One region of the Priestia sp. D51 genome, then DNA from elsewhere that is predicted to be linked to it. Evidence: riboswitches for the same ligand, from Rfam matches in the RefSeq annotation. Region 1 holds a riboswitch; each other region holds the start of a gene.

Region 1 (7,250 bases):
CATTGATTTTCGATTGCGCGGCTAATGAGCAGTGCTTTCCAATGGGCAAGTCTTGGAGCCGGCCACTGAGCAACAACAAATAAGACTTCTGCTCCGCTGCTAGTATGCACGCGAATCCATTCTGGAAAACGAATATCGTAACAAATAACTCCTGCGCATAAAGACTGTTCAAGTGTAAAAAGATTTTTTGCTGTTCCTGCTTCTAGATAGAGGTGCTCATCCATTAATTTAAATAAGTGCAGCTTACTGTATTGTGACACTTCACGACCTTTTCGGTCAAAAATATACATCGTATTTGTGACGCCTTGCTCTGTTTTTTTCGCGATCGAACCTGCCACAATATTTACTTCGTTCGTTTTAGCAAATTGAGAGATTAATTGCTTGGCCTGCTGTCCTTCATCATCGGCAATTTCGTCTAGCCGCGTCAAATCATAAGCTGTATCCCATAGCTCAGGAAGCACAAGGATGTCAGGGTTTTCTTTTAGAGCTTCCGTCATTTTTTGTTGAATATATTTTCGGTTTTTAGTTGGGTTTCCAAACGCAATATCAAGCTGCAAACACGTGATTTTTACACTCACTTTATCATCCGTCCTTTTTGTAGTAGTTGAAAAAAATGACTTTACAAGTTGAGTATTACAATATATTATTTGTGACTAGAATTTCAAGAATTTTTTGAGAAGGTGTGCGATGATGAAACAATTTGAGCAATCGGAACTATTAAAAAGTTTACCAAAACAATTTTTTGCATCACTTGTAGGCAAGGTAGGAAAAGTAATGGCCCAAGGGCACGACGTTATTAACTTAGGGCAGGGAAATCCTGATCAGCCTACTCCTTCACATATTGTAGAAACACTCCAAAAAGCAAGTGCTAATCCTATACATCATAAATATTCTCCATTTCGGGGGCACCAGTTTTTAAAAGAGGCCGTTGCGACTTTTTATAAACGAGAATATGGCGTTGATGTGGATCCTGAAAAAGAAGTAGCTATTTTGTTTGGCGGGAAGGGTGGACTTGTAGAAATTCCGCAGTGCTTATTAAACCCTGGAGATACGGTGCTGGTTCCGGATCCTGGATATCCTGATTACTGGTCTGGAGTAGAGCTTGCAAAAGCAAAGATGGAAGTGATGCCGCTCACGGCTGAAAATCATTTTCTGCCCGTATACGAAGAGATAGGTGAACGTGCTAAAGAACAGGCAAAGCTCATGTTTTTAAACTATCCGAATAATCCTACCGGTGCAGTGGCAACAGCAGAATTTTTTGAAGACACCGTGGCGTTTGCTGCCAAGCACGATATTTGTGTGGTACACGACTTTGCCTACGGAGCCATTGGATTTGATGGTAAAAAGCCAATCAGCTTTTTACAGACTCCTGGTGCAAAAGAGACGGGAATTGAAATTTATACTCTTTCTAAAACGTATAACATGGCGGGATGGCGAGTTGGATTTGCTGTAGGAAATGAAAGTGTAGTAGAAGCTATTAATCTTCTTCAAGATCATATGTATGTCAGCCTCTTTGGGGCGGTTCAAGAGGCAGCAGCGGCAGCTCTGTTAGAATCTCAACAATGTGTGAATGATTTAGTTAAGCGCTATGAATCTAGACGCAATACCTTTATTCAAGGGCTTCAAGAAATTGGTTGGGACGTTACATCTCCAGCGGGTTCCTTTTTTGCATGGCTAAAAGTTCCTAAAGGATATACTTCTGAACAATTTTCAGATTTACTTCTTGAAAAAGCCCACGTTGTAGTGGCACCTGGAGTAGGCTTCGGAACATATGGTGAAGGCTATGTGCGCGTAGGACTGCTGACGGATGAAGAGCGCATGAGAGAAGCTGTATCTCGAATAAAAAAATTAAATTTATTTTAAAAACGCATTGACAATCCTTTTTGAGTTGGCTTAATATGTAAGAAGTTAACGAGATTAATAACCGATAAATCCTAGCGGTATTTTTTATTTAGTATATAATCTACGAATTCAATTTAAATAAATAGCAACTTTCTTATTAAGAGTAGGTGGAGGGACTAGCCCGATGAAGCCCGGCAACCGACTTAACGCATGTTAAGCACGGTGCTAATTCTTGCAGCAGCAGCTGAGAGATAAGAAGAGCAACGAAAGCCTCTTCTTAATTACAGAAGAGGTTTTTTTTATTAACGATATTAAACAGCAAGGGAGTTTTTAGCATAATGAGTGAAATCGTTGCAAGCTACTTACTACATGACAATAAAGGAAATTTTCATAAAAAAGCGGAAGGAATCGCTTTAGGACTAACCGTCGGCTCATGGACAGATCTGCCGCTTTTAGATCAACAGCAGCTTCAAAAGCATAAAGGGCGCGTCGTATCCGTAACTGAGCTTCAAGACTGCGAACGTGTTAACGGATATTTAGGCGGAGAGGTTAAGCAGGCTATTGTCAAAATTGCTTATCCTACTGCCAACTTTTCAAGAGATTTACCGGCTATTTTAGTTACGGTTTTCGGAAAACTATCACTTGATGGAAAAGTGAAATTATTAGACTTGGATTTTCCTGATGAATTATTAGCTGAATTCCCAGGACCGCGCTTTGGAATAGAAGGTATCCGAGAGAAACTAGGCGTTTATGACCGTCCGCTTGTGATGAGTATTTTTAAAGGCGTAATTGGAAGAGATATGACGTACTTAACAACTCAGCTTCGTGAGCAAGCGCTTGGCGGAGTGGATTTGGTTAAAGACGACGAGATTTTGTTTGATAGTGAACGAACACCTTTTGAAGCTCGCGTTACAGAAGGAAAAAAAGTACTGAATGAAGTATACGAAAAAACGGGACACCGCACGCTGTATGCTGTTAATTTAACGGGACGAACGTTTGAATTAAAAGAAAAAGCGAGAAAAGCAGCTGAGCTAGGAGCCGATGCTCTTTTATTCAACGTATTTGCTTACGGGTTAGACGTACTGCAGGCACTTCGAGAAGATGATGAAATTAACTTGCCGATTATGGCACACCCAGCTGTTAGCGGAGCGCTTACGCCATCAGAGTTTTACGGTTTTTCAAATTCATTACTGCTTGGAAAACTATTGCGCTTAGCCGGAGCGGATTTCTCACTGTTTCCATCACCATACGGAAGCGTAGCGCTTTCTCTTGAAGATACGACAGGCATTGCCTACGAATTAACGCGTCCTGTGTACAAATATAAGCAGACTTTCCCGGTTCCTTCAGCAGGAATTCATCCTGGAATGGTACCGCAGCTTGTGAAGGACTTTGGCATCGACAGCATTATTAATGCAGGAGGCGGAGTTCACGGTCATCCAGACGGCGCTATCGGAGGAGGAAAAGCATTCCGTGCGGCGATAGATGGAGTACTCTCTCATCAAACACTAGCCGAAAAAGCGGAAGAATCAAAAGAGTTGCAAAAAGCTTTGCAACTATGGGGAACAGTAGAGGTGAAAGCATGACATCGTTAAAAATCTTTTGTGACTTTGATGGAACAATCACAAATAGCGATAACATTATTGCTATTATGAAACAATTTGCTCCTCCGGAGTGGGAAAGTATTAAAGACGACGTGCTAGCACAGCGCGTCTCCATTCAAGAAGGAGTAGGGCAAATGTTTGCCTTGCTTCCCGTGGAATTAAAGGAAGATATTATTTCTTATATTTTAGAGACGTCTGCTATTCGAGATGGATTTGATGATTTTATTGCCTATACAAAAGAGCATCATATTCCGCTTTATATTGTAAGCGGAGGAATTGACTTTTTTGTAAAACCGCTTTTGGGAAATCGAGTTGCAGAGGAAATGCTCTACTGCAACGGATCTGATTTTTCCGGTGAGCATATTTCCATTACGTGGCCTCATACATGTGATAAACAGTGTACAAATGACTGCGGCTGCTGTAAGCCAACGATTATTCGCCATCTTGCAGATGAAAGAGATCATACGGTTGTTATTGGCGATTCAATTACAGATTTGCAGGCTGCCAAATTAGCTGACACTGTCATTGCGCGTGACTTTTTAATTAAAAAATGCGAAGAGCTATCTCTACCGTATCGTCCTTTTTCTACTTTTTATGATGTGATTCACCATTTACAAGAATTAACAGAAGAGGTGAAAGCATGAGTATTATGGCTCAGCAAAGATTACACGAGCTTGCAGATATAAAAGATGAGTTGGCAGAGCGCGATTGGTTCTTCGGTACAAGCGGAAACTTAGCGATTAAAGTGGATCAAAATCCGACAACTTTCTTTGTATCAGCAAGTGGAAAAGATAAAAGAAAACGCACAAATGAAGACTTTTTGTTAGTTGATCAATACGGGAAACCTGCAGAAGAAACGCATTTAAAGCCTTCTGCTGAAACGCTTTTGCACGTTAAGATTTACGAGTCAACGAATGCTGGGTGCAGCCTTCATGTACATACAATCGACAACAACGTGATCTCTGAACTGTACGGAGATGAAGGGTTTATTTCATTCAAAGGCCAAGAAATTATTAAGGCACTGGGTATTTGGGAGGAAGATGCGGAAATTACTGTTCCGATTATTCCGAATTACGCGGATATTCCGACACTAGCAGAAGAATTTTCTCACCATATAAAAGGCAATCAAGGCGCGATTTTAATTCGTAACCACGGGATTACGGTATGGGGAAAAAATGCGTTTGAAACAAAAAAAGCGCTAGAAGCCTATGAATTTCTATTTAGCTACCATGTGAAATTACTATCACTTAAAGGCATTAAGCCAAAGGTGCATTTATAAAAGGAGGAAATAAAAATGGCGCAAATTCGCTTACATGTAAATAATAAAAGAATTGAAACTCAAGAGGAAGTATCAGCTTTTCTGGCAAACAATGAAGTTATTTATGAAAACTGGGATATTACAAAACTTCCAGAAAATCTTCGTGAAAAATATGATTTAACTGATGAAGAAAAAAAAGAAATTTTAAACGCTTTTGATGAGGATATTAAAGATATTTCTGAACGCCGCGGCTATAAAGCTCAAGATGTTATCTCGTTATCGGAATCTACACCAAACATTGATGAATTGTTAAAAAACTTTCAGCGCAAGCATATTCATACAGATGACGAAGTTCGCTTTATCGTAAGCGGTCATGGAATCTTTGTTATTCAAGGAAAAGACGGCGAATTTTTTGATGTTGAATTAGAGCCAGGCGATTTAATTTCAGTACCAGAAAACATTCTTCATTACTTTACACTAATGGAAGATCGTAAAGTAGTCGCTGTGCGAATTTTTGTGACAACTGAAGGATGGGTACCTATTTACGCATAACAACTACTTGTAAAGCATAGGTCATGATCACCCCGCTTTTACATCTAAAAGCGGGGTATTCTTTGGATTATTATAAAACTAACTATTTTTATATGAATAATAAGTATAATAGGAGGAACACCATGAAAAAGAGTAAAAAAATGCTGTGGCCACTTACTTTGCTCGTACTTCTAGTTTTTGCGCTGGCTGCCTGCACGAAAGAACAGCCAAGTCTAAACGAGAAAGCACAGGCAGCTCCAGCGCAGCAAGCGGCTTCTGCTAAGCCTGTACAGCAAGAAGGAAAACAGATTACGAAAGATACAAAAATTGCGCTTATTTCTGAATTTACATCAGGCACTCACGCTGCTCAGTACATAACAGGTGTGACAAAAGCGGCTAAAAAAGCCGGAGTACAGCTATCCGTTTCTGATTCTAATAATGATCAATCTAAAATGGCTGCGTATTTAGACACGGCTATTAACCAAAATGTTGACGGTATTATGATTGACCACGGCCGGGCTGAAACCCTTGAACCTGGCGTGAAGCGCGCGATTGCAAAAGGGATTCCCGTTATTGCAACAGACGTAGAATTAAAAGTAGAAGGCGTTACAACGATTGACCAAGATGATTATATGCTTGCGCTCCAGGGGTTAAAGCAAATGATGCAGGACATTAACGGAAAAGGAAATATTGTATATGCGTTTGTTGGAGGCTTTGCACCGATGGAAAAACGCGACAGCATTTATAAAATTATGATGAATCGCTATCCAGATGTAAAACAAATTGCCACGTTTGGAAGCGCAACAGACAACACCTCTCTAGACACTCAAAATAAAATGGCGGCTGTATTAAAGCAGTATCCAAATAAAGAAGACATTGCAGCCGTTTGGGCACCTTGGGACGAATTTGCAAAAGGAGTCACAAGAGCGATTAAAGAAGCAGGACGAGATGAGATTAAGGTATACGGAGTGGACTTATCTGATGAAGACCTGCAAATGATGCAGGCAAAAAACAGCCCGTGGAAAGCGTCAGCTGCTGTAAACCCAGCTTCAGTAGGAGAAAAGCAGGTTGATCTGCTTCTTAAAAAGATTTCCGGTCAAGAGATCCCTCGTTATTATTCCTTTGATCCGGTTTTAGTCAAACAAACTGACTTGCCTAATCAAACGATTAATATGGACCAGCTTAGTCAGTACGTAGAAGAATGGGGTAAAAAAGAGTAGAAGTGGAGGGACAGACATGACGAACGAGCTTTCAATGAAGAACATTACAAAAAACTTTGGTTCTTTTCAAGCGCTGAACAAAGTTGATTTTACTGTTCAAAAAGGGGAAATTCATGCTTTATTGGGAGCCAATGGTGCCGGTAAAAGTACGTTGATGAAAATATTGTGCGGAGCTTACGACGAGTACGAAGGAAAGATCTACAAAGACGGAGGAGAAATCTCTATTTCTTCTCCTAAAGAAGCGAAGAGCCACGGCATCTGCATTGTACACCAAGAAGTCGATGTAGCGCTGATTCCTTCGCTATCAGTAGCTGAAAACATTGTGTTAGACGTGCAGGTTTCTAAGAAAAGTAAGACATTTGTAAACTGGAAATCTATTTATAAGAAAGCGGAAGAAGCTCTTTCTTTACTTGGTTCTTCTTTATCCGTTAAAAAAAATGTTGTTGATCTAACTCTATCAGAAAAACAGCAGGTGCTTATTGCACGTGCAATTGTACAGAATGTTGATTATTTAATTTTGGATGAACCAACCGCACCTCTTAGTGTGGAAGAGACGAAACAATTGTTTTCTGTGATGAGAGAGCTGAAGAAAAGCGGAGTAGGCATTATTTATATTTCACATCGCCTTCAAGAAGTGGTTGATATTTGCGACCGCTTAACGGTTTTAAAGGACGGACGCTATGTAGCTACAAAAGAAACTTCACATACATCAATTGAAGACGTCATTACGCTCATGTTAGGAACGTCTTCTGTAAAACAGTGGGTCAAAGAATCAGTAGAAGTTGGAAACGAACTTTT
Region 2 (7,250 bases), on a different contig from region 1:
CATATTCCATACATCACCTTTTTAGCTGCAATTGCGTACTACCATGCTTTACATGCTAAGGATAAAAAAGATAACACAATTGAAATTGACTACTTTTCTACGATGCTACCAATCTGGCTCCTTAAGAAAGAGAGTACATTTGGTGCAGCTCAAAAAGCGATGGCTAATCGTTTCTTAGGCGACCATACGTTTACGGTGCATACGCCTGGGTTCGAAAATACGTTAAAGGTAGTAGTAGAAGAAAGTGCGTGCTTAAAAGAGGGAGAAAGTGCACGTTTTGCCTTAAAAAAAGACTTAACCCTTGAAGATCGTGAAGATGCAAATGAGTATGTAGAATGTGAAACAGTTATGGTGGACATTGGTGGTGGTTCCATTGATGTGGTTATTCTACCAGAAGGGTTGAAAGCTGCCAATAGTCGCGAATCATTCCAAAGCATTGAAGGCATCCCTTATTTAGCGCATATCGATAAATTGCGTAAAGAGAAATTCCTAGAACTGTTTACAGACTTACGTGCGTTTGATCAATTTATTCTTGATAACTACGGTAAACAAAAGTTTGTATTAAAAAACGAAAACACAGGCGAATCCATTGATTTAACAAATACAATCAAGTCTTCTCTTCGAGAATATGTAGAGATCTTATTGGCTAAGTTAAATGATGTTGCACCACCTCCAGCGAACAAAGTGCGTAAATATGTGTACTGTGGAGGGGTAGCTCCTACTTTAGAAGTTGCTATCATGAATAGTATGCGTGAAAAAATTGGAGAAGAACGTACAGAGAAGTATCATAAGGTGCCCCAAGATAGCCGCCATTTAAATTTATTTGGCTTAGAGATTCGTAGTATTGGTTACGTTCAGAAGAAGCAAGCAGCAGAGAAAAAAGCCGTTAAATCCTAACAACGTAGGTGATAAGGATGTCAGAACGCCAAAATGCGTTTACCATTAAGACAAATCGATTGAGCGATGAAGTGTATAATCAACTGGCTACATATGCTAAATCGCGTAAGTTAGGAGATTATATTTCGTCTTTAATTCTACGTGATTTAGATGATTCATCTACTGGAAGAAAAGCAAGGGAAGATAAAAAAACCTACGAAATGTTTGAGCATATTAAGAATGAACTATCTGAATTAAAGGTATTAGCCCAAACAACGGGTTTTGTAGGAAGCAATACTTTTAAAGAAGAAGAGCCTTCAAAGGTTCCTCAACTGAAAGAAGGAAAGATTGCAGATTTAGAAAATATATCTGGCTCATTAGACGATGACGACTTAGAAGAATATAGCGACTTTTAAAAAGGAAAACCACTAGAGCCATTCTAGTGGTTTTCTTTTTGTGGTTCACCTAAACCATGATCAAACAGATACTAGCCTTTAAAAATAATCAAGGTGAAATGTTTTATATAGGAACAATTATAAATTTTAAAATTTACTTGCTCTTTTTATATTTTAGCATTCATATAAAAAGGCACCTAACAAACAGCAGGATTAATGGATTTCAGTTGAGAATAAACTAACCTCATTTTATTTTTTAACTTAAGCAATTCGTCTATAAAACTAAAGAGGTACCGCAGAAACGCTCCCTCGCATGAACGTACCATACCTTAAAATAAGTATCCGTGTGTTGAATAGTAGTTATGTTTTCTGTGCTCAATAAAAGGGAAAGATAAAGTTATCTATCACCAAAGGGGAAAACGCTATGGATAAAATGACTCAAGAATTACATGATTTTTTATTACAACATGTGAATGAAATGGCTCAAGAGTGGTTAGATTCTCGAGAGATAGAAGAGAATTCTGTTTATACAGCTGATGCTTCTCCAGAGGTAACTGAATACCTTCGAGAACAAAATCACTATTTTACCCGTACAATAGTGAAGGTCCTAAAGGATGGATCTTTTAAAAATCTTAGTGGTTGGGCCCAAGAGATTGCAACCAAACGAGCTCGCTTAGGGAATCCTCTTTACCTGAGTATCCGTCATTTCAAAAAGTTTCGTGCTATTTTTCTTAACAAGGTTGAAGCATTTATAAGCCTCCATCAGTCTAGTATTACACAACAAGATATTATTCTATGGAACAGAACCTTAAACGAAGCCTTTGACCGGATGATTGAACTCTTTACCATGTATTATGGACAAGTAGCAGAGGCGCAAGTATATGCTCAAAAAAAGCTAATTTCAGAACTGAGTACACCAATCATTAGTATTTCAGATACAGTTGGTGTTCTTCCTATAATTGGTCAGATCGATGACTATAAGAGCAATGACTTTGCGGGAAAAATTATGATGCAGGCAAAAGACCTTGAATTGTCTTGCCTAATCATTGATCTATCAGGTGTACCTTCCATTGATACAATGATGACCAATGAATTGTTTCAAGTCGTAAACATGTTAGAATTGCTAGGAATTGATACAACGATTACAGGTATCCGTCCAGAAATTGCTTTAACAGCCGTTCAATTGGGTATAGACTTCAGTAAAATAAGAACCTATGGAAAACTAAAGGACGCAGTAAGTGACCTTTTGCATATAAGGTAAAAGAATTATAGCAGCAGGAAGACTACCAATGGAAGGTAGTCTTCTTATTGTTGGATAGAAATAAAGACGGAATAGCTAGTAACTAAGCATCAATTGAAATTAGTAATTTAACTTATCAAAAGAAGGGTTTATTTTATTGTTATTGAATGTGTACAAGACGTTTTATCTCAAATCTCAATTCCAGAGAGGGGAAATGACAATGGCCATTAGAAGAGAACGAGCTGCAAGGAGTATTTTGGGTCAATCAGGATTGAGGAATAGGAATCCAGAAAACGCTATGCTTGATGAAAAAGATAAAAAATCTCGTACCTCAGATTTTGAAAAAGTTCCCACTCCTCGTCAGGGGTCTACTCGAACAGCAAGGATGGCAGAAGAATATAGGGCTGAATATAAAAGGGTAAAAAGAAGAGAGCAATTTTTGCAAGATACAATAGATTTATTAAACGATTGTAATAACAAGCAATCTGTTGAAGAGTTAAAGGAATTAATTAATTTAGCAAAAGAACGATTAACTATGTATAAAGGCAAATAGAAATTATTTCTTTTTTTATCAATGAAGTGCTGTAATATGAATACGTTCACATTCACATTGATGTGAGTGCATTTTTGCTAGGAGAGAGCAGCCAGTATATGATGGTTGCTCTTTTCGTATTTGCAAGAAGATGTGACTATATGAAAGATTGGTTTAGCGTATTCGCTCTAAGAAATGAATCAAAGAGAGAAATTAGAAGTGAGGAATAGCGCTCCTTGCAAAGTGCAATGAAGAGGCTAGGTATAATGGAGTCAGATATTTTTTTAATACAATTGGTGAAGATAAATAACAATTAGGTAATGGAGCCAAATTCTTTAAATACTATGTAGCTATTGCGATAAGCTTTCCTGTCCAAACCAAAAACAAAGAAGAACCCTTACTGTAGTAGGTAATGAGGAAGTAATGAGATAAGAGATGTGCTATTTCTGATTTTCCAATTTTTTGTTGACAAGCTAAGAAAACAAGTGTAATATTTCTTCTAGTTAAATAAATTGAATATTCTTATCTCGAGAGGTGGAGGGACTGGCCCTAGGAAGCCTCGGCAACAGACTGTTAAAGTACTGTGCCAATTCCAGTAGCAATTTGCTTGAAGATAAGAAGAGAACCCATAACGATTATTAACCTCTTCTTATTTTTAAGAAGAGGTTTTTTATTTTAAAAAGAAAGAAGGAAACAAACTCATGACAAAGACACTAGTGAAGGCTCCATTTAAAGCTGATCACGTAGGCAGCTTTTTACGCACAACTCCCCTTAAAGAAGCAAGAAAAGCGTATGCAAATGGTACAATTAATGAAGCCGATCTAAAATCTGTAGAGGATAAAGAAATTGAAAAGCTTGTCCAGAAGCAAATTGAAGTAGGTCTTAAATCTATCACGGACGGTGAATTTAGACGTTCTTGGTGGCATTTGGACTTCTTATCAGGCTTAGAAGGTGTAGAGCAGTTTGAGACAGAATATATCAGCCAATTCAAGGGTGCAAAAACCAAAAATAACGCGATTAAGGTAGTAGGTAAAGTAGACTTCAATCATCATTATATGGTAGAACATTTCACGTTTTTAAAAGAAGCTGTCGAACGCCATGGTGATGGAAGCCAAGTCGCTAAATTCTCACTTCCAAGCCCAAACATGTTATTTACTCGAATTCAAGAAGATACATATTACAATGGAAACAGAGATCAATTTTATCATGATACTGTGGCTGCTTATCAGAAAGCGATTCAAGCCTTTTACGACGCAGGCTGCCGTTACCTACAATTAGACGATACTTCGTGGATTGATTTTGTTTCTGAAGAACGAATCAATGCGGTTGTTGAGAAGCTGGGTATGGATGTAAAAGACATTATCAATACTCGAGTAAGTTGTTTAAATGATGCTATTTCTAAAAAGCCTGAAGATATGCTCATTACTATGCATATTTGCCGTGGAAACTTTAGATCTACTTATATCACAAGTGGTGGCTATGATACTATATCCGATGCAATCTTTGCTAACTTACATGTAGATGGGCTTTTTCTTGAATATGATGATAACCGTTCAGGAGATTTTGAACCATTAAAAAGCTTTACAGGTAACAATCAAACTGTTGTTTTAGGGTTAGTAACATCTAAATTTCCTACACTAGAAGATACTGAGGTTATTAAGCAAAGAATTCAAGAAGCAAGTCAGTATGTTCCTCTAGCTAACTTGTCATTGAGTCCGCAATGTGGCTTTGCAAGTACAGAAGAAGGAAATGTATTAACAGAAGAGGAACAGTGGAATAAAATTAGTCACATAATTAAAATTGCTCAAGATGTCTGGGGAGCCAACTAAAAAGTGAGAATCGCTTTTTAATTTTACATAAGTAGCATTCTAGATGTGTTGAAATACGATAAATAGGCGGATCTTATAACCGAAAAAAGGAAGAATGAAGTTCATTCTTCCTTCAGCCATTATTATAAAGTTTTATTAGAAACGTCCGCCGCCAAGTTGTTGCTCAGCCATTTGTACAAGACGCTTAGTGATTTCGCCACCTACTGATCCGTTTGCACGTGCAGTTGTGTCAGCACCAAGGTTTACACCAAATTCGCTCGCAATTTCATACTTCATTTGATCGATTGCTTGTTCAGCACCATATACTAATAACTCGTTGTTGTTGCTGCTTTTGTTGTTTGCCATGTTGTGTCACCTCCTTGTTTCTTTTAAAGTTCCTATCTTAAAAGAAGTACATACATAGTAAATAATGGATGTATTATTTTCTTACGTGCTTCCTATACTATTTTTTAGAAACAAATGACACTGTAAAAAGTGGTATTAGATGTTTCATTTCCTTGTAATGAAAATCAATATTTGCCATGTTCGAAAAAAGAGCCGTACCTTTTAAGTACGGCTCTTTTTTCTATTTATTGATGACGAAGATTTTCGATTTCTTCTACAGAAAGACCTGTCAATTTACTGATTATATTACTCGCTATACCTTCTTGAATCATTCCAATGGCCATTAACTTTATAGCTTCTTCTTTTCCTTTCCTTTCAGCTCTTTTCAAAGCTGATTTCTCATCTAATAATGCTTTTCTTCGGGCTTCATAAGCTAATAACACTTCTGGATCTTGGCTTACGCGTTCCCACTCATCTATCGCTTTTTTTAGCACGTGATCTTCTTGCATTGCAATCTCCTCCAATACTTGAGTGATTTCTTCATCTTCCGATGCTTCAAGCAATAATAACCATCGTACAAGTTGATCTTCTCGTGGATCTACCTCTCTGTTACGCCATTTAATCAATAACTTAGGTAGTTCCATAAAATGAATTTCTATCATATCCGTTAAGAGTAATTTTTGTTCACGTTCGTATAACTGGAAGGTGGAATGATAATGATTAATATGAGATAAATAACGGAAATTTACAATATTGATGGTGATGGTTTTACAAAGCTCTCCGTAGTCCATACCTTCTTTCATTTGGCTGCTATACATCTTGGACCAATAATAGAGGGTTCGCTTTTCCATGTCATGTTTGTTATTAAGCTGAATCTCAATATTAACGCGGCTTCCATCTTCTAATTGTGCGTGTACGTCCAGAATGGAACGTTTATCTTCTTGGTTTTCTTTATTAAAATGCGGATCTAACAGCTGAACCGTTTGAATCTTCTTTTCGTCTGGAAAACGAAGCGCAGCATTTAAAAAGGCAGCTAGAATGGATTCATTTCCATGGGTGCCAAATAATGATTTAAATGCAAAGTCAACACGTAAATCTAATCGTTTTGTCATAATGCCCTCCGTCGTATTTATGGTTATTACCAATAGTATATCATGACTAGATTTCTTCTTCCTATAGTACACTTTGTACCCGCAGATATGTACGCTAAAAAAAAACTCAGTTAACCTTTCTCTTGCCCCAAGGTTTTATATAAGAAATAATGACTAAAAAAGCCAGAAGGATAAAGCTTATTGAAATACCCCCAAATAGCATTCTTCGACTCTGAAAATAAAGAGGGTTTTGGAAAGGATGTAAATCACTAGAAAGAATTTTGGGGAATAAATTATATACGACATTACCCGTAATTGATGACCCCAGAAGAATTGCAAGCATGTTACCTATCCATTTTGTCAGAACCCAATAATATTTTGTTAGGCCTCCCCAGTGAGTACGCAAAGCTAACCATATCCCTGTGAATAAAGAGGCTAATGCGCCAGGTATCGTTAGATAATGGTCAAAATAACTAATAAATAGTATTCCAACGTATATCTGCGATTGATCAGAAAAGAAAGTCATTGAACTTGTTACTAAGAGTTGTCCAAAAATGCCGCCAAAATAAATAATTACAGATAGAACGTGTATAATGAGCCACCATTGCTTACTTCTACGTGTTAGTCTCTTTCGTAACTTCTTAGAAATAAACACGCATAATAAAGTTAGAAGGACAAGTGTTACTAGTAATGTAACAGCAAAAATAAACAGTTTTTGGTCACCTCTCAATTTTCTCCTTTACGATATAGATGAGTATCTTTGAATTAGGCAAAATGAAAAATTAGTTTAAAGAAGTGAAAAATAAAACGCACTCCATATAAAATTAAGACAAGTCCAGCTACAACTGAAATAATTCGTAAGAATTTATCAGTAAGAAGATCGCGGCCAAAGTGGACAGTAAAAGCAACATTGAGATTCCAAAGGATAATCCCTACTAGAATAAATAAACTGTAGAGAAAAGA
Region 3 (7,250 bases), on a different contig from region 1:
TTTTTCCGCTGTCATTAAAACGGGTGTTGCAGTAGGCACAATGGTGGCAATTGGCAGTGCGCCTGTTTTATCAGGAGTATTAGATTACATAGTGTACCGCAAGAAACCTACAAAAAAATGGTTGCTTGCTACGGTCACTGGTATTATAGGGTGCAGCTGCTTGTTGTTAAAAAAAGATACTCAAATCGACGTGATAGGTTTGGGTATGGCGATAGGAGCAGGGGCGTCTTTTGCTTGCTATACGACTGTCAATAAAAAAATTGTTCAGCATGTTGATCCGCAAGTAGGAGCTTCGCTTGTGTTCACAGCCGCCGCCGTTTTACTGATACCATGCTGGTTTATGTACGATATGAGATGGCTAGTCTCTTTAAATGGAATGGGGATTGCTCTTCATTTAGGAATACTTACGACGGCGATTGCTTATGTATTATTTTCTACAGCGCTTAAGTCAGTGCAAGCGTCTACCGCCGTAACGTTATCGTTAGCAGAGCCCGTTACCGCTTTTTTACTTGGCGTCTTTTTCTTAGGAGAATCTCTAACTTTGGTAAACATATGCGGAGCAGCACTAGTATTTGCTAGCTTAGCGTTTTTAACGTATTCTCCGAAGTCATCGCTAAATCAAGAGGTGCGTATATAAAAAAATCCCCTTTCTCTATAGAAAGGGGATTTCTTATTAAGCGTACATACTAGCTACTTGTTTTTGCAGGTTGCTGTCTTCTAAATACTCATCGTACGTCATTTGCTTGTCAATTACTCCATTTGGCGTAATTTCAATTACACGATTTGCAATCGTTTCAACGAACTGATGGTCATGAGATGTGAAAATCATTGAACCTTTGTAGCTGATAAGTCCATTATTTAGTGCTGTGATTGATTCTAAGTCAAGGTGATTCGTAGGGTCGTCTAGTAAAAGAACGTTTGAACCGCTTAGCATCATTTTAGAAAGCATACAGCGAACTTTTTCTCCTCCGGAAAGAACGTTGGCTTTTTTCAACACTTCTTCACCAGAGAATAGCATTCTACCTAAGAAACCGCGTAAGAAGCTTTCGCTTTGATCATTAGGTGAATACTGACGCAGCCAGTCTACTAGGTTTAAATCACCGTTTTCAAAGTACTCGGAGTTGTCTTTTGGGAAAAAGGCTTGAGACGTTGTGACACCCCATTTGTACGTACCGCTGTCTGCTTCCATTTCACCCATTAAAATCTTCATTAATGTTGAATTTGCAAGTTCGTTTCGGCCTACAAGAGCAATCTTGTCATCTTTATTCATAATAAAGCTTACGTTATCAAGTACTTTTACGCCGTCAATTGTTTTTGTTAAACCTTCAACGCGAAGTACGTCATTTCCAATCTCACGTTCCGGCGTGAAGTTCACGTATGGGTAACGACGAGAAGAAGGACGGATGTCATCTAATGAAATTTTATCAAGCAATTTTTTACGAGACGTTGCTTGTTTTGATTTCGATGCATTTGCGCTAAAGCGAGCGATAAAGGCTTGAAGCTCTTTAATTTTTTCTTCTTTTTTCTTGTTTGCATCTGACGCCATTTTTTGTGCTAATTGACTTGATTCATACCAGAAATCATAGTTACCAACGTAGACTTGGATTTTACTGAAGTCAAGGTCAGCAATGTGCGTACATACTTTGTTTAAGAAGTGACGGTCATGTGATACAACAATGACTGTGTTTTCAAAGTTAATTAAGAACTCTTCTAACCATTGAATTGCTTGGATATCCAAGTTATTCGTAGGCTCATCTAGAAGTAATACATCAGGTTTTCCGAATAAAGCTTGTGCAAGAAGCACTTTTACTTTTTCACTACCCGTTAGTTCAGCCATTTTTTTGGCGTGAAGATCTTCAGAAATACCTAATCCTTTTAAAAGAATAGCCGCTTCTGATTCTGCTTCCCAACCGTTTAATTCAGCAAATTCGCCTTCAAGCTCAGCTGCTTTCATTCCGTCTTCATCTGTGAAGTCTGCTTTCATATAAATAGCATCTTTTTCTTGCATTACTTCATAAAGGCGAGCGTGCCCCATAATAACGGTTTTCATAACTTCTTGATCTTCATATTCGAAGTGGTTCTGTTTTAAGACAGCAAGGCGTTCGCCAGGGCCCATATGTACATCACCAGTCTGAGATTCAATTTCACCAGATAAAATTTTTAAAAACGTTGATTTTCCAGCACCGTTTGCGCCGATTAATCCATAACAGTTACCAGGCGTGAATTTAATATTCACATCTTCAAATAACTTTCGGTCGCCAAATCGTAAACTTACATTACTAACTGTAATCATGTATGAGCAGTCCTCCAAATTCAATATCTATAAAATTATACCATTCTTTTGAGATAAGAGCGATATGAATACAATATTTCAAACATAAAGTGTAACCGACACTTTAAGCACTCGTCAACCATTTAAGGGATTTTTTGAGCGGTACCGCTTGATTATTCTAGCATTCACCAAAACTTTGAGCAGCAAACTAATATATTCAGGGAAACAGAAATTGTTGAATATATATTGTTTTTTATTGAGCTATACGGATACAATCTATGAAAAACGTAGACGGTTTAAAAAACGACTCTTCACGCTTCACTTTTATGTTCAAAACGAAAGAAAGCTCTGAGGAATAACCTGAGAGCTTTCTAAATTTATTATTCAAAAATATAAGCCAATGCTTGAAGAGCCTGTTCTGGCGTTTCGACTACAACTTGGGCTTTGTTTGACAGTTCTTTAAGCGGGTGGTGTAGTTTTTCAGGGCGAACCAAAATTAGCGGTTTATCTAATGCGATGGCTGTCGCCGCATCCATTGCGCTGTTCCACTGTTTGTATTTTTCACCAAATAAAGCAATGACCACATCAGATTTTTTAAGGAGCACCTGCGTGCGTAAATTATTAATTTGAGAAGCAGCTTCATCTTTTAAGACAGCGTTAGGCTGTTTTCCTAAAATTTCTTCTCCAATGTTGTCGGAGCGGTCATGGTCTGTCATGGGACCGACAAAGGTAAGGGGAAGGTTTAATTGTTCTGCTTGGTTTTTAATTTCGTCTCGCCAGTTATCGTGAATTTGCCCGGCAAGGTATATGGTTAAGTTCATTATGTAGAAGTCCTCCTCTAACTAAGATTTGTTTTATTTTATCAAATGTAAGCGGATAATACGAATGATTTGAATGGGCTACTTTTCCAAAAATAAGGTTATAGTAGACAAATAGTTAAAAAAGAGAAACAATAGAAGGCGTATTGCTAATTAAAGAAAGGATGTACATGATGACAGAAACAGTGCTACAAGTAGATCATGTCAGTAAAGTAATTGGGAAGAAAACCATTTTGCATGATGTATCCTTATCGGTTGAGCGCGGTGAGATTTTCGGATTGCTTGGTCCGAACGGATCTGGAAAAACAACGCTCATTCGTACCGTCGTAGGACTCATTAAAGAAACAAAGGGAACAATTACCGTCAATGGTTTTCCTTTAAAAGAACAGTTTACATCAGCTATGAAATCAATTGGAGCGATTATTGAAAATCCTGAGTTTTATGATTATCTGACGGGCTATCAAAATTTAAAACACTTTGCGAATATGCATGAAGGGATCACAGCAGAACGCTTGGATGAAGTGATTGCGCTAGTAAAGCTTGAAAACAGCATTCATGCAAAAGTGAAGACGTATTCCCTTGGGATGAGACAGCGTTTAGGAGTAGCTCAAGCTATTTTACATAAGCCTGCATTGCTTTTACTAGACGAACCAACAAATGGTCTAGACCCAGCGGGAATGAGAGAATTTCGTACATATTTACAAACCCTCTGCAGGGAAGAAGGTATTTCAATTTTAATCGCGAGCCACTTATTAAAAGAAGTGGAAGCATTATGTGACCGCGTTGGTATTATTCAAAACGGCGAGTTAAAAGCTGTTCAAGATCTATCTCCAAATCGTCAAGATCAAGGGATGTATGTAGAATTTGAAGTATCTGACGTGCAACAAGCAGCGGATCTTTTATCTCAAGAATTCCAAGTAACAATAAAATCCGATAGTATTGATGTAGTGATTATGAAAGAACAAATTCCAGCTGTGAATAGAAAATTAGTGGACAGCGATATTTTAGTCTACCGAATCACTCCTGTTTATGAGACGCTTGAAGATTCGTTTATGTCCGTTACGGAGGGAGAGCACCATGCTTAAGTTAATTCAAAATGAACATATGAAATGGTTTTACAAAAGAAGTACAAAAGTCACGTTTATTACAATCGGCATCTTAACTCTTTGTATGGCTCTTTTAATGAAGAAAGTAGCAAACAGCGCAGGAACGGAAGACAACATATTGAATTTCCTGTCATTTAGTGCAGGCATGCTGATCCTCGTTCAATTTTTCGCGCTTGCTGTTGGAGGATCAATGGTTGCAAAAGAGTTTGAAGCGGGTACCATTAAGCTTCTTTTAATTCGCCCTGCTAGACGTTCAACGATTTTAACGTCCAAGTACATAACGCTCATTTTAATTAGCTTGTATTATTTGCTGAGTTATTTGCTTTTTTCGTTTGTATGGGGAGCATTGTTCTTTGGATTTGCCAGTCTAGAAGGAGATGCGCAGCTGCTTAAAAACATTACGCTTACGTATGACAGCGCGTATATGGAAACGTTTATGATGATGACGTTCGCATTCATGCTGTCGTCTTTATTTAGAAACAGCGCGCTTGCTTCAAGTCTAGCTATTGTCGTAAGTATTGGGGCGAAAGCAGTAACTGGGATAGTATCACAGTTTGGTCTATGGTGGGGGAAATTTTTACTGTTCGCCAACACAAACTTTGTGCAGTATATGGACGGAATGAAGACGATGTTTGACGGAATGACAATTCCATTTTCAATCTTCATCTTAGTTGCACACTTTGTCTTCTTTATGGGCGTAGCATGGGTGGCGTTTTTAAAACGTGACGTAGCTAATTGATGTGAGAATTTTCACGCTATATATTTTTCTAAAATAGCATTTGACAATTAAATAAAAAGAGATTACAGTAGTGAAAGACTATTTTTAAAACAACTACAAACTTCTTATCAAGAGAGACGGAGGGACTGGCCCTACGATGTCTCGGCAACTGGCTGTACGCAGTGCGGTGCCAAATCCAGCAGACGATGTTTCGTTTGGAAGATGAGAAGGGTAATCTTATGATACAAATAAGAGACCTCTTCTTATCAATAAGAAGGGGTCTTTTTTTATTACGTAAACAAGAGGTGTTAAGAATGGAACAACAAAAAGGAAACGGCTGGGCGCTGTTACCGCTGGGCGTCTTTTTAGTCCTGTTTGTCGGATCAGGAATTATAACGGGAGATTTTTATAAGCTGCCTGTATTAGTAGCTATTATCATTGCAGCCATTGTGGCGCTGGCTATGAACCGCAAAGATTCACTTAATGTAAAAGTGGAACGCTTTGCTAAAGGAGCAGGGCATCCTGATATCATTATTATGGTACTTATTTTTATTTTAGCAGGTGCTTTTTCAGAAGTCGCTAAAGGCATGGGAGCTGTTGATTCAACGGTAAACTTAGCTCTGTCTGTGCTTCCGCAAAGCTTAGTGGTAGTCGGAATCTTTGTTATTGGCGCATTCATTTCAATTTCGATGGGAACGTCAATGGGAACGATCGCTGCGTTAGGGCCTATCGCTGTAGGAATCAGTGAGCAGGCGCATGTATCCATTACATTGGCAATTGCTGCTGTTGTTGGTGGTGCAATGTTTGGAGATAATTTATCCGTAATCTCTGATACGACCATTGCGGCAGTTCGTACGCAAAAAACAAATATGTCAGATAAATTAAAAGTAAACTTTTTCATTGTCCTTCCTGCAGCGATTGTTACAGTGATTTTATTACTGGTAATGACGCTAGGCAATACGTCATCAGTAGAAATTAAAGATTTTAGCTGGTTTAAAATCTTGCCTTATGTCGGCGTACTCGTTGCTGCCATATTTGGTGCAAACGTATTAAGCATTTTAACCGGAGGAATTGTATTAGCCGGCGTAATTGGATTAGCTGACGGAAGCTACACGCTTTCTTCTCTTGCTAAAACTGTGACAGAAGGTATTGGCGGAATGTCGGAATTAATTATTTTATCTCTTTTAATTGGCGGAATGGTTGAACTCATTCGCTATAACGGCGGTATTCAGTTCTTATTGAACCTATTAACACGACGCATTCAAACAAAAAAAGGCGGAGAATTCAGTATCGCCGGATTAGTAAGTTTAACCAATTTAGCCACGGCTAATAACACGATTTCAATTATTACAGCAGGTCCGTTAGCGAAAGAAATCTCTGATAAGTATTCAATTGACAATCGTAAATCAGCCAGTCTGCTCGACTTGTTTTCATGCAGCGTTCAAGGGCTTATCCCTTACGGTGCACAAATGCTTCTAGCAGCAGGATTTGCTAAAGTTTCACCGATTGAGATTATTCCATTTACATTCTATCCAATGTTAACAGCGGTTTGCGGTATCATTGCAATTGTAATTGGCTTTCCTCGTTTAAATAAAAAATCAAAATCATCTAAAGAAGCTGCGTAATATCAAACCCTTAAAAAGAACATTCTTTTTAAGGGTTTTTTACTGTTTGAAAAAATCAGTCTGCTTTTTTTCATCTAGCTCCTTCCAAAGTGTCTCATTTTGTTTAAGTGCATAAGCCGCTCCTCCGATTTCAATTCCGCATAATAAAATGAATAATAAAATACCCATGATATGACCTCCTTATATAAGTGAATAAAAACATGATTGTAACGGGTTTAGCTTATTGCTTTTTCACTTTATAATGAGAATAAAGTATGAAACGCGTTTCAGCGCAAGAGAAAAAGGTGAAAACATGACAAATATCCGAGATATCGCAAAAAAAGCTGGTGTATCTGTTTCGACCGTGTCACGGGTTTTAAATCATCATCCGTATGTAAAAGAAGAAAAGCGCCGTCTGGTAGAAGAATTAATTCAAGAACTTAATTACGAACAAAACATTAATGCCGTTCACTTATCAAAAGGGAAAACAAATATGATTGCCGTCGTCTTGCCTTTTATTAATCATCCTTATTTCAGTCTGCTTTTAGAAGGAGTGGCCTCTCAAGCGTTAGAAAAGCAGTATCAGCTTGTTATTTGTCAGACGAACTATGATGTAAAAAAAGAAGAAGAAGCGCTTCATATGCTAAAAACAAAGCAGGTTGATGGAGTGATTATTTGTTCTAGAGCAAGCAGCTGGAGCACGATTGAATGCTATCAGCAGTACGGGCCGAT
Region 4 (7,250 bases), on a different contig from region 1:
CCTTCTTTTAAATTAGGGGCAGCGGCAGCTAAATAGCATGTGCTCACTTCTTTAAAAGCTCCTTTACCTTTTAGCAGTTGAGCTATTTCGTTAAAATCTTTTTTTACAGCAGGATCACTGCTTCCTCTGCCGACCAGCAATACCATCGAATCTTCATGCTTATCCACATTGGTTTCATTGATTCTCTCTACTAAGATATCAACAATTCGTTCGTCTACGCCGAACGGTTCTCCGTACAGTACTTCTACTTGTGGATAGCGTTCATATACTTTGTGTATTTCTTCAGGTATATCATGTTTTGCATGGGCAGCTGTTAATAACAGCAGCGGCACAATGGCAATACGAGTAGCACCTTGTTCAATACACGCTTCAAATCCTTGTTCAATAGTAGGGTAAGCTAGCTCTAGGAAACAAACTTCTTGAATCGGTACATCTAGATTTTTTTTACATCTTTCAATAAAAGCAACTGCCTGATCAGCGCCTTCTTTTACGCGGCTGCCATGGCAAACATATAAAACTGCATCCATATAATCAACCTCTTTAGTAAGCTTCTTGTGCATACGAATAGTAATGCTGTCCAGTCTTCTCAAACCAATTCAATCGGTCATGAAAATTTACAACTTCACCAACGATAATCATACTGGGATTTTCAATTTGTTCTTCTTTAACAATATCAACAATTGTACCAAGAGTTCCAGTTACAGTGCGCTGGTCCGCACATGTGCCCCAGTGAATCAATGCAATTGGCGTAGCTGAGGTTTTTCCATGTTCCATTAACTGTTGGCAAATGTACGGTAAGTTCCTCACTCCCATATAAATGGCAAGAGTATCTACACCTTTGGCTAGGCTATCCCATTTGATTGCATCATGCTCGCTGTCTTTACGGTGTCCTGCTACAAAAGCAAAGCTTGCGCTGTATTCCCGGTGAGTGACAGGGATTCCTGCATAAGCAGCAGCTGCGATACCTGATGTAATTCCTGGAACAATTTCAAATGAAATGCCCTGTTGCACGAGAGCTTCTGCTTCTTCCCCTCCGCGTCCGAAAACAAATGGATCTCCGCCTTTTAAGCGCGTTACAATTTTCCCCTTTTTAGCGAATTTCACTAAAAAGTTATTGATTGTTTCTTGCTTGAGGGTATGGTAGTTTGGAAGCTTTCCGCAGTAAATAATATCAGCATCACTTTTAGCATACTCCAGCAGGTCCTTATTCACTAAACGATCATATAAGATAACATCTGCTTGCTGAATTGCTTTCAACCCTTTTAATGTAATTAAATCTGGATCTCCTGGTCCTGCACCGACTAGATATACTTTCCCCATGAATGCCTTTCACCCTTCCATCATTTCCACGTCTCCGCAGCGCTCCCAAATTTTAATTTGAATTAGAACAGCGGACAAAGTCCGCTGTCATTTAGATGAATTTTCGGTTAGATAAATATTCAATAACAGTTTGTACACATTCTTCTACAGACTGTGTACTTGTATTAATTGTTACTTCAGGATTAGCAGGTGACTCATAGGGAGAATCAATTCCTGTAAAATCACGGATTTCTCCGCTTCTTGCTTTTTTGTAAAGGCCTTTTGGATCTCTTTTTTCACATTCTTCTAACGGACACTCTACGTATACTTCCAAAAATTCATTCCCCTCTAAGATCTCACGCACTTGAGCGCGATCTTCTTGGAATGGAGAGATAAATGCTGTTAGTACCACTTGACCGCTGTCTACGAACAGCTTAGAAACCTCACCGATACGGCGGATATTTTCTGTACGATCTTCAGCAGAAAACCCTAAATTCTTGTTTAAGCCAAAACGAACATTGTCACCATCTAATACATAATTGCGAATATTTTTATCAAAAAGCGCTTTTGCCACTGCGTTTGCTACGGTAGATTTACCTGAACCCGAAAGGCCCGTAAACCATAATACAAAACTGTGATGATTATTTTGCTCGCGTCTTTCCTGTTTTGTAATTCCAGCATCATGCCACGTAATGTTTGTTGATTTACTCACTTCAACCGCTCCTTATTTTGAAGATACTTTTTGTTTTGCTAATCCCTTAATTAACACTTCAATTACTTCTTTACGGCTGAATGTGCTTGGTGGCACTTCTCCGTTACGAAGCATTTCACGTACCTTGGTACCAGATAGAATCATATGATCTTCCTTGCTGTGAGGGCATGTTTTCGTTGATGCCATCGCTTCACACTTCTTGCAGTAGAAGCTGTGTTCAAAAAATAAAGGTGTAATTCCTAATTCATCTGCCGTAAAGTTACTGAAGATTTTTTGTGCATCATATGTTCCGTAGTAGTCACCAACACCAGCGTGGTCACGGCCTACAATGAAATGCGTGCATCCAAAGTTTTTTCGAACCATTGCATGGAAAATAGCTTCTCTAGGTCCAGCATAGCGCATTGCAGCAGGGAAAACTGCCAAAGCTACACGATCGCTAGGATAATAGTTCTCTAAAAGTACTTCATAACTTTCCATACGGATATCTGCTGGGATATCATCTGACTTTGTTTCTCCTACAAGTGGATTTAAAAACAGGCCGTCTACAATTTCTAATGCTGTTTTTTGAATATACTCATGCGCACGGTGAACAGGGTTACGAGTTTGGAATCCAACAACCGTTTTCCAACCGCGCTCTTCAAATGCTGCTCTTGTTTCAGTTGGATCTAGGTAATACTTTTCAAAACGCGTTTTAGGTGTACGTTCTACAAGTACGATTGGACCTGCTACATATACATTTGGGCGTTCCATCATTTTCTTCACACCAGGGTGGGCAAGTTCTGCTGTGCGGTACACATTTTCCGCTTCTTTTTCTTTATTTGGCGTATATACTTCAGAAACTTCTAAAACACCATATGTCACACCGCTTTGAACTAGTTTTACTTTGTCGCCAATGTTTAATTCTTTAGCCTGCTCTTCTGTTACGGGAAGAGTAATAGGAATACTCCATACAGTTCCATCTGCTAGACGCATATTTTCAACAACTGATTGATAATCTTTTTCTCCTAAAAACCCCGTAATTGGGCTATAAGCACCAATTCCAATTAGTTCTAAATCGCTTAGAGCCATGTTGTCTACTTCAATTTCTTTTGTTAGTGACGTGTAGTCATATGTTGGTTGATATAAATTAATTAATTCTCCACCGTGTGCTTGAATTGTTGTCATTTTGTAAAATCCTCCTTAAGTAATTAACACAATATAATAAAAAGCACTTGAATCACGCAGTCATTTTTTCTTTTTCCGACTGCAGGCTTGCTCTTTTTCTTCTAGTCGTTCTAGCTAAGCTTAGAATACCTCCTGTAGCAATACATCCACTAGCTAGCACCACAAATGAATATAAGTCGCTTTCAAGTACTAATTTCACAAGAACATATGAGATTACGAGTGAAAATACAGGGGATACCACCCAAACCTTTAACATTTGAATGACCACTTCTCGCTGTTCTTTCGTAAATCCCGTTTTCGCTGCGCCTATTCCAATAATAGAAGACGTAGTGACCTGTGTAAGCGGTACTGGCAAACCAAACAGTGAAGCGACTGTAACAAGAGAAGCACCAGTACCCGAGATAATACAGCCTTCTCCTACAGAATAGCGAGTAATTTTTTTTCCGTTTGTTTCAATAACTCGGCCTCCTAGTAAAAGAGCTCCGAGCGCCACCGCCAATCCTCCTGCTATGACACCCGTTGTAGCATCCATTAATCCAGCTCCTACTAGAGGACCGACAGCATTTGCCACATTGTTCATTCCAGCTGAGAAGGCTTCAAAGAATCCCGTTGCAATAACTAAAATCGTTAAAACTCTTTTCCACTTTCCCTCTGCTTCTTTTTTATGCGCTCTGCGCTTTATCACTTTCCCAATCAAAAAAGCAATAACAAATGAAACTAGCGGAACAATAATCCAAAAAGACATGACAATTAAAAGTTTTTCTACATACAGAGATTGATAAGCTACCCCTACTCCAACAACTGAGCCAACTGTTACTTCACTTGTTGATAAAGGGATACCAATCAAATTCGCGAAAAAGAGTGACAGCGTTGCAGCAGCCAGAATGATAATAACTAATTCTACTGACAGCAGTTTTTCAGGTATGATACCTGAACTGATGGTTTTTACCACCTCACCGCCTCCGGTAACAGCTCCGAGCACAATTCCTACAGCACAGATGAACAGGGCCACTCTTCGCTTTTTAATTGCACCGGAGCCGTATGAAACGCCCATAGCAGCTGCTGCACCGCTTGCCCCAATATTCATTGCAAAAAAAAGCGCAATGATAAAGGCAACATATAAAAGCATCATTTATTCAGCTCTTTCGTATTTAAGATTCGTGTAATCCGCACTCCACTTTTTGTGTACCTGCCCATCTTCCTGAACGTAAATCGTCTACATTATAGGCAGGTGCGGTACAGGGCTCACAGCCGATACTTGGGTAGCCTTGATCATGAAGTTTGTTGTATGGCAAATCATGCTTATACACATAACGCCAAATTTCTTTCCATGACCAATGAATTAACGGACAAACTTTCACCTTCTTGAATTTCTCATCTTTATTAAAATAATTCGTGTTGGCACGAGACTCAGACTGCTCACGTCTCAAACCAGAAATCCACGCATCATAAGGAGCAAGGGATTCTCTTAGCGGAATGATTTTTCGAATTTGACAGCATAGGTTAGGCTGACTCTTCCAAAGCTCATCTCCATGTTTTTCAGCTTGTTCTGCAAGAGTTAAATCCGGCTTTTTCATATGAATACGTAAATCAGGGAAGCGTTCTTTAATTGCATCAATCACTTCATATGTTTCTTTAAAATGAACCCCTGTATCTAAAAAGACAATTTCAGCATCTTTTTTCACTTTTGAAATTAAATCAATTAACACGATTCCTTCGATCCCAAAGCTTGACGCATAAATAATTGAATCTCCGTAGGTATCATACGCCCACTGCAATGCTGAAAGGGCTCCTTTTGTTTCATCTTTACTGTCGAACTCTGGAAATGTATCGCTCCAGTTTTCGTACGTATATAAGTCTGCCATTTTCTCCACTCCAATTCTTAGTTATCCGCGTTATCCAATAAAAAAAGACGGTTTTACCCACTAGAATTGGATAAAACCGCCTCTAGTGTGTCTAGTCAGCGAAACTATTTAATTCTTACTTTGCTTCGGCGTGTTCAAAGGTTTGTTTTAAGTCGGGGTTTACAGTCATCGTTGTCCCTCCTCAAAATATCTCTTGCGCTATATCAAAATAAAAAGTCTTCCGTATTGAAAGACTGGGTAGGCAATAATTTTCACCTTATCTTTCAAAATGATACACACTTTGCTGGAATTAGCACCTTGCTAAGCAGGTTGCCGGGGTTCAGCGGGCCAGATCCCTCCACCACTCTTGATAAGCATTTTTTAAAAATTTTAGCATATTTAGAATATTTGTCAACATTAAAAATTATATATCCGATAAGAAAACTATACTTTAAATTCACAGAAATATCTATACTTTTATTTAAAACAACATATGTAAATTTAACCCAAATGTGAACATATCAGTTTATAAAACGCTTTCTTTTTTCCCCGACTTTTTATGTTCTCTTGCTAAATAAAATGCAAAATCTCTCTATAAAATTAATAACGGATTTATGAGCTTTACGGATAATTCACTCACATTAGCACACATTACAGATAACACTGACTGACAGATAGGAGCTATATAAGATGGAGAGACAACCCTTTCAATTAGACGATACAATTAAAAATAATGTGCGAACATATTTACAGCAGATTTCAACTGAAGCCTCTAATTTAATTAAACATTTAGACACGAGTGATCATTGTATTTTATGTGATTTTGAGGAGATGAGAAGGTTATTTCAAGATGTTCAAGCTACGGCCGCCTCTTATTACTTGCGTCATTACTTATCGCCTTATACATTTGAATACGCTGCTCTGTCCCTAGCTATTCATAACCTCTCTGAGAAACGTCACGGCGCTTTAATTGTCATTGAACGGGAACAAAATGTTGATCCTCTTATTCAAAAAGGAATGCCTATTCAAGCTCCTGTCAGCGCTACGCTAGTTGAGACACTGTTCTATCCAGGGACACCCTTACATGACGGAGCCGTCCTAATTAGAAATAATCAGCTTATTTCAGCTGCTAATGTTTTACCTCTCTCGTCTATTATTTCAACGAACAAAAAGTTGGGAACACGTCACCGTGCAGCAATTGGAATGTCGGAAAAATCGGATGCATTAATTTTAGTTGTATCTGAAGAAACAGGTAAAATTTCGTTTGCTCTTGATGGAAGCCTCTACCCTATTCACTCCAGCAAAAATATGATTTAAGAGCCCTTTCCTGATAAGCAGCCCTATCTTGACTTATCTATCCTTTCTCTTTAATATATTTCATAGTTTTTACATACTATAGATACGGGTGATGCATATGGCAATTTTAAAATTTGAACATGTAGGCGTTCAAGTAAAGGATATAGAAGAATCTATTGAGTTCTATACACAAAAAGTGGGATTGGAGCTCATCGAAACACTACCACATACCGATCCGTCTTTGAAGCTAGCTTTTCTAGGTTTAGAAGGCAATGTAATCGTAGAGTTAATTCAAGGGTATAACTCAAGCTTACCTAGTGAAGGTAAAGTTCATCATTTTGCGCTGGCAGTAGATGGAATTGAAGAGGAGTTTGAGCGTTTAAAATCAGCAGGCATTTCATTTGTGGAAGAAAACATTGTAACTTTGCCAAATGGAGCAAGATACTTATTTTTCTACGGTCCAGACAAAGAATGGATTGAATATTACGAAGTAAAAAGATAAAGATATCTTATACCTTCAGTGAAAAATGGTCATACTGTGGCTATGACTAATCACTGGAGGTTTTTTTATGATGGAATGGCTATTATTCCGACTTTTTCGTCGTTCTATTTTAGTGCGGCTTCTTTTTATTATCGGCTGCCTTGTTTTACTTTTCGGCATGCTTATACATTTCCTAGAGCCGCAAACGTTTGGGAATGTGTTTGAAGGAATTTGGTGGGTTATTATTACAATCTCTACTATAGGGTACGGTGATTTTGCTCCCACCACTACGATTGGAAGGTTAGCTGCAATTATTTTAGTCCTGGTTGGAACGGGATTTATTACTACTTATTTTGTCACGCTTTCTAAAATTGCTGTTTCCGCTGAGAGCGCTTATTTGGAAGGGAATTTAAAGTTTTATGGAAAAGATCACTTCATCGTTGTGGGGTGGAAT

What was found. A riboswitch is a leader RNA that binds a small molecule or an ion and turns the genes downstream of it on or off. The one in region 1 is predicted to bind S-adenosylmethionine.
Region 2: linked by a shared signal. The riboswitch ahead of ACNHOZ_RS27000 (5-methyltetrahydropteroyltriglutamate--homocysteine S-methyltransferase) and the one ahead of mtnW (2,3-diketo-5-methylthiopentyl-1-phosphate enolase) in region 1 are both predicted to bind S-adenosylmethionine.
Region 3: linked by a shared signal. The riboswitch ahead of ACNHOZ_RS17625 (Na+/H+ antiporter NhaC family protein) and the one ahead of mtnW (2,3-diketo-5-methylthiopentyl-1-phosphate enolase) in region 1 are both predicted to bind S-adenosylmethionine.
Region 4: linked by a shared signal. The riboswitch ahead of ACNHOZ_RS19710 (phosphoadenylyl-sulfate reductase) and the one ahead of mtnW (2,3-diketo-5-methylthiopentyl-1-phosphate enolase) in region 1 are both predicted to bind S-adenosylmethionine.

Annotation. Positions count from the first base shown of each region.
Region 1 covers NZ_JBLTIR010000003.1:670,675-677,924, forward strand. The annotation lists gene ACNHOZ_RS15240 (carbon-nitrogen family hydrolase) at 1-578, opposite strand, end outside; gene ACNHOZ_RS15245 (pyridoxal phosphate-dependent aminotransferase) at 691-1,863, shown strand; SAM riboswitch class I at 1,994-2,100, shown strand; gene mtnW (2,3-diketo-5-methylthiopentyl-1-phosphate enolase) at 2,181-3,425, shown strand; gene ACNHOZ_RS15255 (2-hydroxy-3-keto-5-methylthiopentenyl-1-phosphate phosphatase) at 3,422-4,087, shown strand; gene ACNHOZ_RS15260 (methylthioribulose 1-phosphate dehydratase) at 4,084-4,722, shown strand; gene ACNHOZ_RS15265 (1,2-dihydroxy-3-keto-5-methylthiopentene dioxygenase) at 4,738-5,253, shown strand; gene ACNHOZ_RS15270 (sugar ABC transporter substrate-binding protein) at 5,376-6,452, shown strand; gene ACNHOZ_RS15275 (sugar ABC transporter ATP-binding protein) at 6,469-7,250, shown strand, end outside.
Region 2 covers NZ_JBLTIR010000015.1:12,134-19,383, forward strand. The annotation lists gene ACNHOZ_RS26980 (Alp7A family actin-like protein) at 1-897, shown strand, start outside; gene ACNHOZ_RS26985 (hypothetical protein) at 915-1,292, shown strand; gene ACNHOZ_RS26990 (STAS domain-containing protein) at 1,696-2,532, shown strand; gene ACNHOZ_RS26995 (hypothetical protein) at 2,732-3,064, shown strand; SAM riboswitch class I at 3,563-3,663, shown strand; gene ACNHOZ_RS27000 (5-methyltetrahydropteroyltriglutamate--homocysteine S-methyltransferase) at 3,745-4,872, shown strand; gene ACNHOZ_RS27005 (alpha/beta-type small acid-soluble spore protein) at 5,008-5,217, opposite strand; gene ACNHOZ_RS27010 (Rpn family recombination-promoting nuclease/putative transposase) at 5,442-6,308, opposite strand; gene ACNHOZ_RS27015 (LysE family transporter) at 7,053-7,250, opposite strand, start outside.
Region 3 covers NZ_JBLTIR010000004.1:177,389-184,638, reverse strand. The annotation lists gene ACNHOZ_RS17650 (DMT family transporter) at 1-637, shown strand, start outside; gene ACNHOZ_RS17645 (ABC-F family ATP-binding cassette domain-containing protein) at 674-2,293, opposite strand; gene ACNHOZ_RS17640 (YtoQ family protein) at 2,653-3,093, opposite strand; gene ACNHOZ_RS17635 (ABC transporter ATP-binding protein) at 3,264-4,175, shown strand; gene ACNHOZ_RS17630 (ABC transporter permease) at 4,168-4,935, shown strand; SAM riboswitch class I at 5,037-5,143, shown strand; gene ACNHOZ_RS17625 (Na+/H+ antiporter NhaC family protein) at 5,229-6,539, shown strand; gene ACNHOZ_RS17620 (hypothetical protein) at 6,579-6,707, opposite strand; gene ACNHOZ_RS17615 (LacI family DNA-binding transcriptional regulator) at 6,832-7,250, shown strand, end outside.
Region 4 covers NZ_JBLTIR010000005.1:4,005-11,254, forward strand. The annotation lists gene ACNHOZ_RS19685 (sirohydrochlorin chelatase) at 1-527, opposite strand, end outside; gene cobA (uroporphyrinogen-III C-methyltransferase) at 541-1,320, opposite strand; gene cysC (adenylyl-sulfate kinase) at 1,412-2,011, opposite strand; gene sat (sulfate adenylyltransferase) at 2,024-3,175, opposite strand; gene ACNHOZ_RS19705 (inorganic phosphate transporter) at 3,228-4,307, opposite strand; gene ACNHOZ_RS19710 (phosphoadenylyl-sulfate reductase) at 4,327-5,040, opposite strand; SAM riboswitch class I at 5,294-5,396, opposite strand; gene cdaS (sporulation-specific diadenylate cyclase CdaS) at 5,710-6,336, shown strand; gene ACNHOZ_RS19720 (VOC family protein) at 6,434-6,817, shown strand; gene ACNHOZ_RS19725 (potassium channel family protein) at 6,885-7,250, shown strand, end outside.